DNA from 2 places in the Zobellia sp. B3R18 genome. Region 2 is predicted to be linked to the other one. Evidence: riboswitches for the same ligand, from Rfam matches in the RefSeq annotation. Region 2 holds a riboswitch; the other holds the start of a gene.
The links. Region 2 has a riboswitch for S-adenosylmethionine ahead of KO513_RS00645 (O-acetylhomoserine aminocarboxypropyltransferase/cysteine synthase family protein). Riboswitches for the same ligand answer to the same signal wherever they lie in the genome.
Positions count from the first base shown of each region.

Region 1: another riboswitch for S-adenosylmethionine. It lies ahead of KO513_RS02000 (Na+/H+ antiporter NhaC family protein); the one in region 2 lies ahead of KO513_RS00645 (O-acetylhomoserine aminocarboxypropyltransferase/cysteine synthase family protein).

Region 1 covers NZ_JAHKQG010000003.1:219,544-227,284, reverse strand. The annotation lists gene KO513_RS02015 (2'-5' RNA ligase family protein) at 1-460, opposite strand, end outside; gene KO513_RS02010 (hypothetical protein) at 766-4,152, shown strand; gene KO513_RS02005 (GAF domain-containing sensor histidine kinase) at 4,197-5,540, opposite strand; SAM-I-IV-variant riboswitch at 5,774-5,872, shown strand; gene KO513_RS02000 (Na+/H+ antiporter NhaC family protein) at 5,921-7,222, shown strand; gene KO513_RS01995 (hypothetical protein) at 7,367-7,669, shown strand.
Region 2 covers NZ_JAHKQG010000002.1:143,907-151,647, reverse strand. The annotation lists gene KO513_RS00665 (deoxynucleoside kinase) at 1-456, opposite strand, end outside; gene KO513_RS00660 (GLPGLI family protein) at 655-1,512, shown strand; gene KO513_RS00655 (carboxypeptidase-like regulatory domain-containing protein) at 1,564-4,242, shown strand; gene metK (methionine adenosyltransferase) at 4,542-5,798, shown strand; SAM riboswitch class I at 5,875-5,986, shown strand; gene KO513_RS00645 (O-acetylhomoserine aminocarboxypropyltransferase/cysteine synthase family protein) at 6,112-7,386, shown strand; gene thrA (bifunctional aspartate kinase/homoserine dehydrogenase I) at 7,461-7,741, shown strand, end outside.

The DNA of each region.
Region 1 (7,741 bases), on a different contig from region 2:
GGTCAAATTCTAAATCTGGAATTTTACTTGCAATGGTCATATGAGGGACTCCTATTTTCTGAGTGCCCCTGTTACCAATTTTCGCTCTCTTTCTCAACACTGCCACCATAAGGTTTTGAAGCTTGATAATTTCGGCTTCCATAACACCTATACATAAAGTGTTTGAGCCAATAAATTTTTGAAATCCATTGGCATGAACTTCAAATCGCTTTTTACCTCCCAAAGCATAACGCAATTCATTTAAAATGGTTAGCTCTGGAATACTTTCAATCATGAAATTGCTTAGACTAATGTGGGCAATGGAATGAATATATCTGGCTGTACCAAAACGATACATAAAATCTTTTTTAAAACCGAACAGGTCACTTTTGATATGAGCTGGCGGACTAATAATAATCAGATACTCTCTAAGGCCTTCCGTTAAACACCATGTTCGTTTTTCCAACTCTAAATTTTCCATTGCGTATTGAGGGTTTCATCAATATTAGTAAAAATTCCTAAAATATGGAATTTATACTGAAAATTGGATTTATTCCAAAAAATAATATCATATCCTCACCCATGTTTCTAACCAGTATAACAACGACATTCAAGATAAACATCTCATTTGTTGTTAGGTTTCAACTTATTACCGATTATCGAAAATACTAGTGTGAAACTTGAGTAAATACAATCTTTTCTAGTGTTTTTAGTTTATATAATTCTTTGCATGCGCTTAACGGCTGATATAAAGACTAGACCAAAACCAACCTATACCCCACCCCCATGAAGTACTTACAGGCTCTTATACTAGTATGTGTATTAATCACTTCTTGCACAAATGATGATGATTCTTTAGAAAAAACTTTAGTAAATGAGGTTATAAATGATACCATTGCGGTAGATACCACAACAGTAGCTATTGATGCCATTAGCGATATAGAATTTGAGGCTAAAAATTTTGGAGCTGCCCTAACAAGTAATTTTATTGGAGAAATCACGGATATTGACGCTAAGCCTTTAGGGCAAGTGAAGGTAACCATCGGGAGTCAATCTGTAGTAACAGATGATAAAGGTGTCTTTGTCTTAAATGAGGTTACTGTAAATGAAAAATTTGCTTATATCAAAGCAGAAACGGAAGGCTATATTTTAGGTTCCAGAAGTATAGTACCAGCGGCCAGCGGTAGTAATGTTGTAAATATTACGCTACTTAAAAAGAATACTATTGAGACCGTGAATTCTGGTGAAACCTCGGAGGTCAGCTTAGATAATGGTGCAAAGGTAAATTTTGGAGGAAGTTTTATAGATGCATCGGGTGCTCCATATAACGGAAAAGTAGAGGTTTCTATGCATTATTTGGAACCCAACCAAACAGAAACGTTTTCCCAAATGCCAGGTTCCCTCTTTGGAAAAAGGGAAAATAATGAGGCTACTGCTATGGAAACCTACGGTATGCTGTCTATTAACTTATACTCCCCTAATGGAGAGATTCTAAATATTTCAGAAGATACGCCTGCAAAACTATATTTTCCTGTCTCTTCTAGCACACCAAATGCTCCGTCATCCATACCACTTTGGTATTTTGATGAAGCTGTTGGGTATTGGAAAGAACAAGGTGCTGCAACAATTATAGACGGAGAATATGTAGGTGAGGTATCTCACTTTACCTGGTGGAATTGCGATTTACCGTTAAACACTATTAGGGCGTGCTTTGAGTTGAAACAAAACGCAGCCTTACCTAACTCTTATTTTGAAATTACCAGGGCTTCCAATGATCAGCTTGTATATTCCGGTTATACAAATGAACTGGGTCAAAATTGTGGTCTTTTCCCTAAAGAAGAAACCCTTGAAATTACCTTGTTTAGTGATTGTGATCCGGAAAGCCCGGCAGGGTCTAAAGAATTTGGTCCTTTTACAGAAGATGGTTTGAACATCACCATTAATATAGACGACTTGGCAGATGTTTCCATCACAACCTTATCCGCTACCGTAACCAATTGCAACAATGCGCCTTTGACCAATGGTTATGCTTTTATACATTCCACAAATGATATCAATGACTTTAAAATACTCCCCATAACTAATGGTGAAATTGAGCAACAATTAGTGTATTGTAACGAAGCGGACTACCTCATTGTTGTAGTAGATGCTGATACCGATGAAACTTCAGATGAAATTACCTTATCCAGTATTGTGAATGGTATTACCAATTTAGGACAAATACAAACCTGCCCTAATCAAGGAAGTACTATATATGAAGGGTCAATAACTTTAACTACCCAAGAAGAAGTAGATGCTTTTGGTGCTTTTGGATATAGGGAGATTACTGGAGATATAAAGCTAGATGGGCAACAGAGCATTACCTCCTTAGAAAGTTTATCTAGCCTAATGGTTGTTGGAGGGGAATTTTATATAGAAACAGGAGCTAAAAACTTAAATGGTTTAGAAAAACTTGAAACTGTTGGCAGTAATTTGGCTTTCATTTTTAATATACATCTAACTACGTTATCTGCACTTGAAAATTTAAGTTCTATAGGAGGTAATCTACGGTTTACAATAAATACTAAACTTACGTCGCTAACAGGCTTAGAAAGCTTAACTTCTCTTAATGGAATTGAAATAAATGGTAACGGTAGCCTTACTACACTAACAGGATTAGAAAACATAACTTCAGTTCAGGAATATTTGTTTGTATTGGACAACAATAATCTTACTACGTTACAAGGCTTGAACAATGTAACCTCAGTTGGAAACGGCTTAACCATCGGAAATAATAATAAGCTTAACACACTAACTGGATTGGATAATATAATTTCTGTTGGAGGAAATTTACATATTAGGGGTAATGAAAATCTGGTATCTCTTATAGGTTTGGAAAATCTTAATTCAGTTGGCAACCAAACCGTAATAGGTGATAGTTTCCGTCCCAACCCTAAACTTGAAAATTTTTGTGCACTGACCAATCTATTCACAACCGGTACTTTTAGTACAGTAAGTATCTCAAATAATAAATACAATCCATCTTTTAATGATATATATAACGGTGAATGTGAAGAATTGCCCCAAAGCGGTGGTCTATACGAAGGTTCCATTACTTTAACCTCTCAGGAAGACATAGAGAACTTTGGAACAATAGGCTATACCGAAGTTACTGGAGATGTGATTATAATGGATACTGCTACACCAACTATTACCTCACTTGCAAACCTGGATTACTTAACTACAATTGGGGGCTCATTGACCATTTCTAAAACAGCGGTAACCAATTTGCAAGGTTTACAAAATCTTACATCTATTGGCAATCGTTTGACTATTAGCAATAATAGCAATTTAACCAATATTACGGGCTTAAATAATCTTACGGCTATAGAGGGTAGATATATAAACATCAGTAATAATTCTGAGCTTACTTCTTTGTCGGGTCTGGATAATTTAACTAGGATAAATGGGGAATTAAGAATTGCTAATAACCAAAGCCTTAACTCATTAGTTGGCTTGGGGAATATTACATCTATTAATCTTGCGCTTATTATTACCCAGAACATGGGACTAACTTCTCTGCAAGGACTGAATAGTTTAAATTCAATTGGACAAGGTATTGCGCTTTATGGAAGCGAATATAATACCGTAGGATTACAAATTACGACCAATTCCGAACTTACTTCATTTGCAGGGTTAAATAATGTTACAGCGTTAAAAGGTGATTTGGTTATTAGACACAATGCAAAACTAGTTACACTTGAAGGCTTGGAAAACGTTACTGCGGTTAACGGTCATTTACAAATTTCAAGAAACAGCGAACTTATTTCTCTAAAAGGACTAAACAACATTGCATCTGTACAATATAAATTAGAGGTGTATCAAAATTATAAACTTGCCACTATAATGGATTTAGAAAACCTTACTACAGTAGGTTCTGATTTATCGCTACATGAGAATAAGATTACCTCATTGAACGGCTTTGAAAATCTTAGCTCTGTTGGTGGCATGATTACTATTGGGGCATCGTTTGATGAAGATTTTAATATGGTCTATGGAGGCAATTATAACTTAACCGATTTTTGCGCATTGACCAATTTTATGATCAATGGCAGTTATACGGATGTATTCATTGAACAGAATGCTTATAATCCTACAGTAAACGATATTTCATACGGTAGCTGTAGCCAATAAAACGGCAATAGAGATTTAAATATATTATTCATAGGAACCAACACCTACGTGGTCTTCAAAAGTGTAAAGTAAAAGGTGGTGCCTACGCCCTCTTCACTTTCTAACCAAATGGAACCGTTATAATATTTAATGATTCTTTTAACGATGGACAGACCTATTCCAGATGAGGAACCAGTGCTTTCTAATTTGGTGAAGATTTTAAATATTCTTTCAAAATAATCGGATTTGATCCCAATACCATTATCTTTTACAAAAAACTCATAATGGTCACTTTTATCAATATAGCCCACATCTACGGTGCCCTGTTCCTTATCGCCATAGTTTATTGCATTCTGAATCAGGTTTTGAAAAACCTGCTTAAATCTCCAGGTATTCCCGTACAAACTTGGCATGTTCTCTTGAACCGTAACCTTTATATGGCCGGGCACTAAAATAGTTTCCAAGACTTCTTTAATGAGGATATTAAAATCAACCTGTTTGTCTTCTGATTCTATTTTATCTATAGTGGAATAATCCAGAATTCCCTTTATTAAGAAATTCATCTTTTCTACATTGAACAAGGCCTGATGTAAAGGTTGTATGGTATCCTCTCCCAAAGCTTCCTTATTGTCATCTATAAACCAACTCACCAAAGTGTGAATATTAATGAGAGGGGCTTTTAAATCATGAGATACCACATGGGCATATTCACTTAATTCTTCATTTTGAAGCGATAGATTCTTTAATAGTTCTTCCTTCTTCTTCTCTTGCTCCTTTATCCGTTCTTCACTCTCTTTACGCTGTATGACATTAACCAGCATATTGGCATAAACAAAAAGGATGTCCTTTTCATTATCATCATACTTATTGATTTTTTTGACAGAATCAAAACCGATAAAACCGATCAACTCATTATTCTTGATTTTTGGAATAGTAATTAGACTCTTAATGCCCTGTGGTTCTAAAACGGCTCGTAAACCATGTTCTCCGTCTTCTGGTAATTTGCTCACATCTTCCACAAAGAACGGCTCTCCCTTTTTATGTGCTTCTATCCATTGCGGAATAAAGTCTACAGGTACATTCTGCAAGTTCTCTATTTCCGGTTCTATACCTTCAGAACACCATTCATAAGTGTTTGAAGTGGTGTTATTCACAAAATCATAAGAAAAGATATAGCTTCTGTCCGATTCTACGAATTCGCCAATTTGCTTTAGGGATGCTCTGATAAGTTTATCAATATCCGATAAATCGGAATTAATATGTTTTGTAGAGATACTGATTAACAAATCCTGAAAACGCAGTTGTCTTTCAATGATTTTGTCTTTTTCTAGCTGACTAATAGTTGTATGGTTATCACCTTCATTGGTTGTTGAAAGTTGATTTTCAGCATGTAAGTCTTGTTTTTTCATTCCACTCTTCAATATAATAAGATAAATAGACTTTTTTATCCCTTGGTTAGCAGTTACAAACTAAGTTAAAAAATATGTATTATGTTACTTGACGTACTGTTTACATAGGATTTATACTACTTATTAACTCAAAAGTTTAGGATTTCTTCTAATTGAACCAAAAAAAGTGTGATATAAATTAACTCTTTTTATGAGTTACAGGTAGTTCTTATACCTTATTTTTGCCGCCTTAAAATAATTATCAAGAATCTCAAAAAGAGGAGATAGCAACCTGCAATAACGAGCAAGGTGCTAAAGAGATAAGCCAATTAGTTGGAACAAATGTTAACCCATATGTCTATCTATTTGCTTCTACTTCCTTTTTTAGCATAAAGAAAGAAATGGCAAACATCAAAGATAGAACTCCAAAATTTTCCGCTCTCGTACCCCTATTCATTTTTGTATTTACTTTTTTGGGTGTGGGTATATATCAAAACGATTTCTACGCGTTACCTGCTCCCATTGCAGTAATTGTAGGGATAATTGCTGCCTTCCTAATGTTTGGGCAATCTATAGATTCTAAAATAAAAACGGTCTTAAAAGGCTGCGGAGATGATAAAATACTAACCATGTGTTTGATCTACTTGTTAGCAGGTGCATTCGCTGCAATTACCAACGAAACTGGTAGTGTTGATGCCATTGTTAATATGGGATTGGATTTTATAGCCATTCAATACATCTACGTTGGCATTTTTATTATTGCAGGGTTCTTATCGGTTTCTACCGGAACTTCGGTGGGTGCCATTGTTGCTTTGGCTCCTATTGTAGTGGGATTTGCCGATAAGAGCGGCGCGGATTTGGCCATTTTATGTGGCGCATTGTTAGGAGGTAGCATGTTTGGCGATAATTTATCGGTAATCTCGGATACTACCATTGCAGCTACACAATCCTTAGGTTGTAAAATGAGTGATAAATTCAAGCAGAACATTAAAATTGCCGTACCCGCTGCCCTATTCACTATAGCTATTTTAATCTTTCAGGGTTTGGGATTAAAGTCCGCCGAAACGGAGACTGTAGTTTATAGTTATTCTGTCATCAAAATTATGCCCTATCTTTTGGTCATTGTTCTATCTATTGTAGGAGTGAACGTTTTTGTTACCTTACTATTAGGTTCAGTATTCGCTGGACTTTTGGGGATTGTTTATGGTGATTTTACCCTTATAGAATCTACTAAAATTGCCTATTCTGGATTTACGAACATGACAGAGATTTTCTTGTTGTCTCTATTAACAGGAGGATTGGCCGCTTTAGTAGAACGAAACGGAGGCATAGAGTTTATACTGGTCAACATAAAGAAGCTTATCAAGAACAAAAAAACGGCACAGCTAGGTATTGCCTCATTAGTGAGTACTATTAATATGGCGATTGCCAATAACACGGTTTCTATCATCATTGCCGGCCCCATTGCCAAAACCATTAATGATGAATACGGATTGAATAACAAGAAAACTGCTTCCATCTTAGATATTTTTGCCTGTATTTTTCAAGGTCTACTGCCCTATGGAGCTCAGGTTTTAATGATTTTAAGCTTTTCAAACGGAAAAATCGACTATATAGATTTGGTTTCCAATACCTGGTATTTACTCTTGTTGTTCATTTACACCATCGTATTCATAAACTTTAAACCATTACATGTCCGCTAAGCTTGTTTTGAAGATAAAATGGGCCTTGTAGTGTTCTCACGAAGTTTTATATCCTTATACTCCAACTTCAGTTAAATTCATGCCGAAGTAATTTTTGTTCAAATTCTCATTAATAATTTAAAGTATTATTTACTTTTGTCGCTTATGATGAAAAGCAGCAAGAATTTTGTTTCTATGTTTTTTGTCGCTTTGTTTTTGGTATTCAAAGTGGCAGGACTGCATGCGCTTACTCATCATATTGACGATTCCGACGCGCAACATTGCGAGGTTTGTCACATTACCACAGCGGTTAATTTTACACCGCTTTTAAAAACGGAATCTCCTGTTCTACCGCAAACGGAATTCTATTTTTTTGAACAAAAGTTCTCCAACAATGCGCCACAGCTCGTTTTTGAGAACCAATTTTTAGGCAGTAATCGCTTTACGCGGCCTCCTCCACAAGTTTAACAGTCCATTTTGTATGTAGTACCGTCAATTTTTATAGGACTGGTACGCCTTTTTCATTCGTCACATTCTTTC
Region 2 (7,741 bases):
GTAATCTATGGAAATACTGTTCTCGTATTCGCGCCCACGTTTATGGATTTGTTTTACCAAGTTGGGAATGGAACTTCTCAAATAGATAAGTAAATCCGGCGGTTGAACCAAACTCTCCATCAGTTCAAAAAGGCTCTTGTAGTTTTCAAAATCCCTATTGGTCAACAGGCCCATGGCATGAAGGTTGGGGGCAAAAATATATGCATCCTCATAAATGGTCCTATCCTGTATAATTTCCTTGCCGCTCTCCCTAATTTGTAGGATTTGACGGAACCTATGGTTTAAAAAGTAAATCTGAAGGTTGAAGCTCCAACGCTCCATCTGATTGTAGAAATCATCTAAATAAGGGTTGTCTACTACATCTTCAAAGTTGGCTTCCCAGTTGTAATGTTTTGCTAATAACCTGGTTAAGGTTGTTTTTCCTGCACCGATGTTTCCGGCAACTGCTATGTGCATAGAGCTTTATAGATTAATGGTTGTGTGTTTTTATGCAAGGTAATTAGAAGGTACAAGATACGAGATAACTATAGGAAGTAAAAACATAATTTATTCACAATACGAAAAAAGTGTCAAGTTTCTTGATTTTCTTTTGGATGTTCAATTAAACCAATTGGCATTATAACAGTCTTAAAGCCATATTAATTATCTGGTAGTATGAAAAGTAGACGGTTTATAGGGTTGGTTTTTGTTTTGTTGTGTGGCAGCTTGTATGCCCAAGATTTTCAAGGAAAGGCAACTTATTTCAGTAAAACGCAGGTGAATATGGATTTTGGTAACAGGCAAATACCTGAGGACCGGAAAAAGGAGATGATGGAGCGTATAAAAAGGGCCAATGAAAAAACATTCGTTCTTAATTTTAGCCAAACGGAATCTATCTATAAAGAGGAAGAGCAGTTAGAGCAACCCGGAGGTAGGGATGGGGGCAGAGGACCGCGATTTGGGGCTTTTTCCACATCAGGAGGTGATTTGTACAAGAATATTAAAGAAGGAAAATACTTGATCAAGAATGAGCTTTTGGGTAAGATATTCTTGATAGATGATGAATTGGAAAAACTGGATTGGGAGCTTGGTAGTGAAACTAGGCAAATAGGGAATTACACTGCTTTTAAGGCAACGGCTACAAAGACTATAAAACGCCCTAATATGCGGGCTATTTTTCGTAGACGAAATGATGATGATAAAAAAGAAGAGGCAAAAAGAGAAGAAGAATTTGAAATAAAAGAAGTGGAGATAGTAGCGTGGTATACTCCAGAAATACCCGTAAACCAAGGCCCTTCTGAATACTGGGGGCTGCCGGGGCTTATCCTTGCTGTAAGCGATGATATAACAACTATAATCTGTTCCGAGATTACCTTGAATCCAAAAGAAAAGGTAGAAATAAAGGCGCCAAGTAAAGGAAAAAAAGTAACGCAGGCAGAGTATGATGAAATCTCGCAGGAGAAAATGAAAGAGATGCGAGAAAACTTCAGAAACCGTGGTGGACGCGGGCGTGGAAATGGTCGTCCGCAATAACATTCCTATCTATTTTAAATTAAATACGTTTTCACTTCTAATACTAGAATAATGAGAAATGCATGGTTGTTTATTATGTTTCTTATGGTGGTCGCTATTGGCTTTTCCCAAGAAATTTCATTGACGGGTACGGTTAAGGACAGCTTGGGAACTGGTGTTGATATGGCCAATGTTATCGCCATAAATTCCGAAACCAAGGGCTTGGAATCTTATGGTATTACCAATCATGCAGGGCTATATAAACTAAAGCTGAAAACGGGCCATGAATATACCGTAAAAGTCAGTTACCTGGGATTTAAAACGGAATCGTTCACCTTTACCGCTACCACCAATGATGCCGTTAAGGATATTGTTATGCAGGAGCAGGCGGCCCAGTTAGATGAGGTGGAGGTTACGTATGAAATGCCGGTATCCGTAAAAGGGGACACCATTGTTTATGATACGGATGCTTTTGTTTCGGGTACTGAAAAAAAACTAAAGGATGTTCTTGAAAACCTTCCGGGCATTGAAATCAATGATGATGGGCAGATAGAAGTAGAAGGAAAGACCGTAAGCAAGGTTATGGTAGAGGGTAAGGATTTTTTTGATGGCGATTCTAAGCTTGCCGTTGAAAATATTCCGGCCAACGCATTAAGTAAAGTTGAAGTACTACGGAACTTTAATGAGGTTTCCCAAATGAAAGGCCTTACCAATGATGATGATAATGTGGCTTTAAACATAAAATTAAAAGAAGGGAAAAAGAACTTTTGGTTTGGGGAATTGACAGCGGGCTACGGTCCTGATGACAGGTATTTGGCACATCCTAAATTGTTTTATTATAGTCCAAAATACAGCATTAATATAATTACGGACCTCAACAATTTGGGAGAGGTTCCCTTTACCCGGAATGATTATAGAAATTTTACCGGTGGCTTCAGAAATATAAACTCTAGGGGCGGAAGTTCAATTGCAACAGGGGTAGATGGCCTTGGTCTTTCTACCGCTCAAAACAATAGGGCCAATGACATAGATACAAAATTTGCTGCGGCAAACTTCAGTTATTCGCCAACCGAAAGTTTAGATTTAAGTGGTTTTGGAATTTACTCCTATACGGGAACCTTAATGAAGTCTGAGCGAAATACCTCGTATATTGCTAGTAACGATGTGGAAAATGCAACCACCAATACAGATCAGACCGTGCACCTTGGATTGGCAAAATTTAGTGCACGGTATAAGCCCAATGCCAACTTTCAGTTAGACTATGATGCGCTATTAAAACAGTCCGATGATAATGAACAGGTAGACGTACTTTCTATATCCAATATAACGGATGAAATATCCGAGGTGAAAAAACAAAAGCCTTTGGCGGTCAATCAAAACCTCAACCTCTACTATACACTTAACGAGAAGAACATCTTTGCTGTAGAGGCGCAGCATATGTATCAAGATGAAGACCCGTTCTATGAGGCGATCCGTAATGAATTTGCTTTCGTTGATATTTTTCCCGTTGATGAAACTCAGGATGTATACAATATAAACCAGACCAAAAATGTGGTAACCAATAAAGTGGATGCCAAGGTAGACTATTACCGAGTGCTGGGAACAAAGAGCAACCTTAATTTAACTTTGGGAACCACCCAAAGCCATCAGAATTTTAATTCGGGAATTTTTCAGATTTTGGATAATGAGGAAACGTTGTATATGGATGGGAGCGACTTTGGCAATGAGGTTAGCTTTAATGTTTCGGACTTGTACTTAGGGCTACATTATAAAGTTATTTCTGGAATTTTCACTTTTAATCCGGGGCTTACTCTACATCAGTTTAATGTTACCAATGAACAATTGGGCACGGTAGTAGAGGATAACCTTACGGCTTTATTGCCAGATGTGTATATCAACGCTCAATTGAAGAAATCGGAGAATTTGCGGTTCAACTATAGGGTAACCCGTTCCTTTACGGATGTGAGTAACTTTGCCCAAGGTTACGTGCTCAATAACTACAATTCGCTCTATAATGGAAATAGGGATTTGGAAAGTGCCCTCAACCACAATCTTTCACTGAACTTCTTTAGTTTCAATATGTTCAATCTTACCAATATTTTTGCGAATGTTGCCTATACCAAAAGAATAGATGCATTAAAAAGTAGTGCGGATATCATTGGAATAAATAGGGTAAGTAGTACCATCAACTCTAATTTTGAAGATGAATCTTTATCCGCTAGCGGAAATTATGAGCGTACTTTTGGAAAGGTAAAAGCTTCCGTAAGGGGTAATGTGGGTTGGTCTACTACCAATAATTTAATAGACGGTCAGCAACGCATGTCCAATTCGTTCACACAGAACTATACGGGTGCGCTTAGTACTAATTTTAAGAATGCACCCAATTTAGAGTTGGGATACAGGTATACGATAAACAATTACGAAAACGGAAATTTAGAAACTACATTTTATACCAGTAGACCGTATGCCCGTTTTGATGCCTCTTTTCTTAAAAGCTTTATTTTTAATGTGGATTATGATTTTTATAATTACACGGATAAGGACAATACAATTGACAATACATATAGTTTCTTGGAATCTACCCTAACGTATCAGAAGCAAGGCAGCCGATGGGAATATGGAATTAAAGGCACCAATTTATTGAATACCACTACGCTTAACCGTGACAGTACCAATGATTTATTCTTTACTACGCAGGTTTACTATGTGCAGCCACGCTATCTGCTATTATCGTTAAAATATGATTTGTAATAGTTGATAAACCTGTGCAAAGAGCATGGTATTTACAAAAGGAAATAATAAATAACACGATATTAATATTTTGATCTGAACATTTTTTATACTTTTGCGTCCTAATTAAATTAAAGAGGAGGGATTTGACTGATTGCAACCTCTGTTTTAAACCTGTTTGAATTGCCAATTTAAGATTGGTTTTTGCCAAGCGGGATTGTAGAACAAAAAAATGCTAAAGCAGTTGATGTTGAAAATTTTCACATCATACTTCTTCCGGCATTCTTTCAAATCCTTTTTAGAAAAAATAAAAGTTTGTTATGCCATATTTGTTTACCTCCGAATCTGTTAGTGAAGGACACCCTGATAAAGTTGCCGATCAAATAAGCGATGCCTTGTTGGACCACTTTTTGGCTTTTGACCCAGAAAGTAAAGTTGCTTGTGAAACCTTGGTAACTACGGGCCAGGTTGTTTTGGCCGGTGAGGTTAAGAGTGATACTTATCTAGATGTTCAGACCATTGCTAGAGATGTAATTAATGCTATTGGTTATACTAAGGGCGAATATCAGTTTAGTGGAGATTCTTGTGGAGTTATTTCGTTAATTCATGAGCAATCGCAAGATATTAGTCAAGGTGTGGATCGTGGCGAGAAAGAGCAACAAGGAGCTGGTGATCAAGGTATGATGTTCGGTTATGCTACCAAGGAAACAGAAAACTACATGCCGTTGGCTTTGGATATTTCGCATAAAATTCTTCAGAATTTGGCGGAGTTGCGTAGGGAAGGTAGAATCATAGATTATTTGCGTCCCGATGCCAAATCGCAAGTTACTATTGAGTATTCAGATGATAATGTGCCGCAACGTATAGATACTATTGTTATATCTACACAACACGATGCTTTTCATAATGATGATGAGGTAATGTTGGCAAAAATCAAAGAAGACCTTGTAGAGATTTTAATCCCAAGAGTGGTAGAGCAATTGCCAAAAGCCATTCAGGATTTATTTGATGATAAAATAAAATACCACATCAATCCAACCGGGAAATTTGTAATCGGTGGTCCTCATGGGGATACCGGACTTACCGGAAGAAAAATTATAGTAGATACTTACGGAGGTAAAGGTGCTCACGGTGGTGGGGCTTTTAGTGGAAAAGACCCGAGTAAAGTAGATAGAAGTGCGGCCTATGCAGCGCGCCACATTGCTAAGAATTTAGTAGCGGCAGGTGTTGCGGACGAGATGTTGGTACAGGTAAGTTACGCCATTGGCGTGGTTGAGCCTACCTCTATTTATGTAGATACCTACGGAACGTCTAATGTAGACCTTACGGATGGTGAAATTGCCCAAAAGACCAAAGCCCTTTTTGATATGCGTCCGTTTGCTATTGAAGAGCGACTAAAGTTGCGAAATCCTATTTATTTGGAATCTGCGGCATATGGCCATATGGGTAAAGAACCAAGAATGATCAAGAAAGTTTTTGAATCGCCGTATAACGGTCGTATCGAAAAAGAAGTGGAATTGTTCACTTGGGAGAAGTTGGATATGGTAGGTGAGGTGAAAAAAGCGTTTAATTTGTAAATTTTTCAAAAATGTTGGTGAATTTAAATTCACCAACTATATATTTGTAGTTCCAAAAGTTCAAACACGTATTGAATAGTTATCAAGAAAGGTGGAGGGAATAGACCCTTTGAAACCTTAGCAACCCTTTGCCACCTGTGCAGAGAAGGTGCTACATTCTATCTCTATAAAAATGAGACAGATAACAAATCAGATTACTCATACTAATCTTTTACTTTCTTATAACTTTTTTGATATTCTACCTAGCATCGGATTTTCGGTTCAAGGTATCGGGCTTTTAATTATTTTAAATAACAATTAAAAATCAAAGATTATGAGTGATCAAAAATTCTCAACCAACGCATTACATGCCGGACACGATCCCGCGCAAACAGGTGGTACACGTGCCGTGCCTATTTATCAAACATCCTCGTATGTTTTTAATGATACGGACCATGCCGCCAATTTATTTTCATTGGCAGAACTTGGTTTTATCTATACACGATTGAACAACCCTACCAATCAAATTCTTCAAGAGCGTTTAGCAGCTGTTGAAGGCGGAGTCGGAGCAGTAGTTTTCGCTTCGGGAACTTCAGCTATTTCAACGGGTTTATTAACGCTATTGAAAGCGGGAGACCATATTGTAGCTTCCAGTAGTTTGTATGGCGGTACCTTTAACTTGTTGAATGTTACCTTGCCAAGGTTGGGAATCACCACTACTTTTGTTGATGCTTCCGATCCGGAAAATTTTGGTAAAGCAGTTCAGGATAACACCAGGGCTATTTTTGTAGAATCTCTGGGTAACCCTAAATTAGATGTGCTTGATTTGAAAGCTATTTCAAAACAGGCCAAAGCTGCTCAGGTTCCTTTTATTGTTGATAATACGGTGGCTTCACCTGCACTTTTAAACCCTATTGAGCACGGTGCTAACTTGGTAATTCACTCACTTACTAAATATATTGGCGGTCAAGGTACTTCTTTGGGCGGTGCTATTATTGATGCCGGAACTTTTGATTGGACCAACGGGAAATTCCCGGAATTTACAGAACCTTCTGCTGGATATCACGGTTTAGTGTATAGCGAAGCTTTAGGTGCCGCAGCCTTTACTTTTAAATTGATTTTAGAAGGATTGCGTGATTTTGGTGGAGCTTTGAGTCCGTTTAATGCTTTCCAGATTATACAAGGTTTGGAAACTTTGAATGTACGTATAAAACAACACAGTGTAAATGCACTTGAATTGGCTACTTGGTTAGAAGGAAGAGAAGAAGTGGCATGGGTAAACTATCCAGGTCTTAAGAGTAGCAAATACTACGATCTTGCTCAAGAATATTTGCCAAAAGGTCAAAGCGGATTGGTAACATTTGGAATTAAAGGTGGTTTTGAGGCTGCTAAAAAAGTTACGGATGCTACAAAAGTTTTCTCATTGTTGGCCAATATTGGCGATACTAAATCATTGATCATTCACCCGGCCAGTACCACGCACCAACAGTTAAATGAGGAGCAATTGGTAGGCGCAGGTGTAGGTCAGGATTTAATTCGTTTGTCCGTTGGTTTGGAAGATATTGAGGACTTAAAGGCCGATTTGGAAAACGCATTCGCAGCACTTTAATCAATATAAATTTTCTGTTAGAAATTAATAAGGCCTGACCTGTTTAATTAGAGGTCAGGTCTAACATATATCGTATGCTTCATCATTTGAAATTAGCAAACTATACCACGATCAGTGGGGTAACTCAAGATATTGAGCTGTCTTATCAATTGTTCGGTCAAGAATTGCACACGGCGCCCATAGTTCAGGTAAACCATGCCTTAACCGGTAACAGTAATGTTACGGGAGATGAGGGCTGGTGGTCCGCACTTATTGGAGAGGGCAAGTGTATCGATACCAAAAAATATACAATCCTATCGTTTAATATTCCCGGTAACGGATATGATAAATTTGTGATTGATAATTATAAGGATTT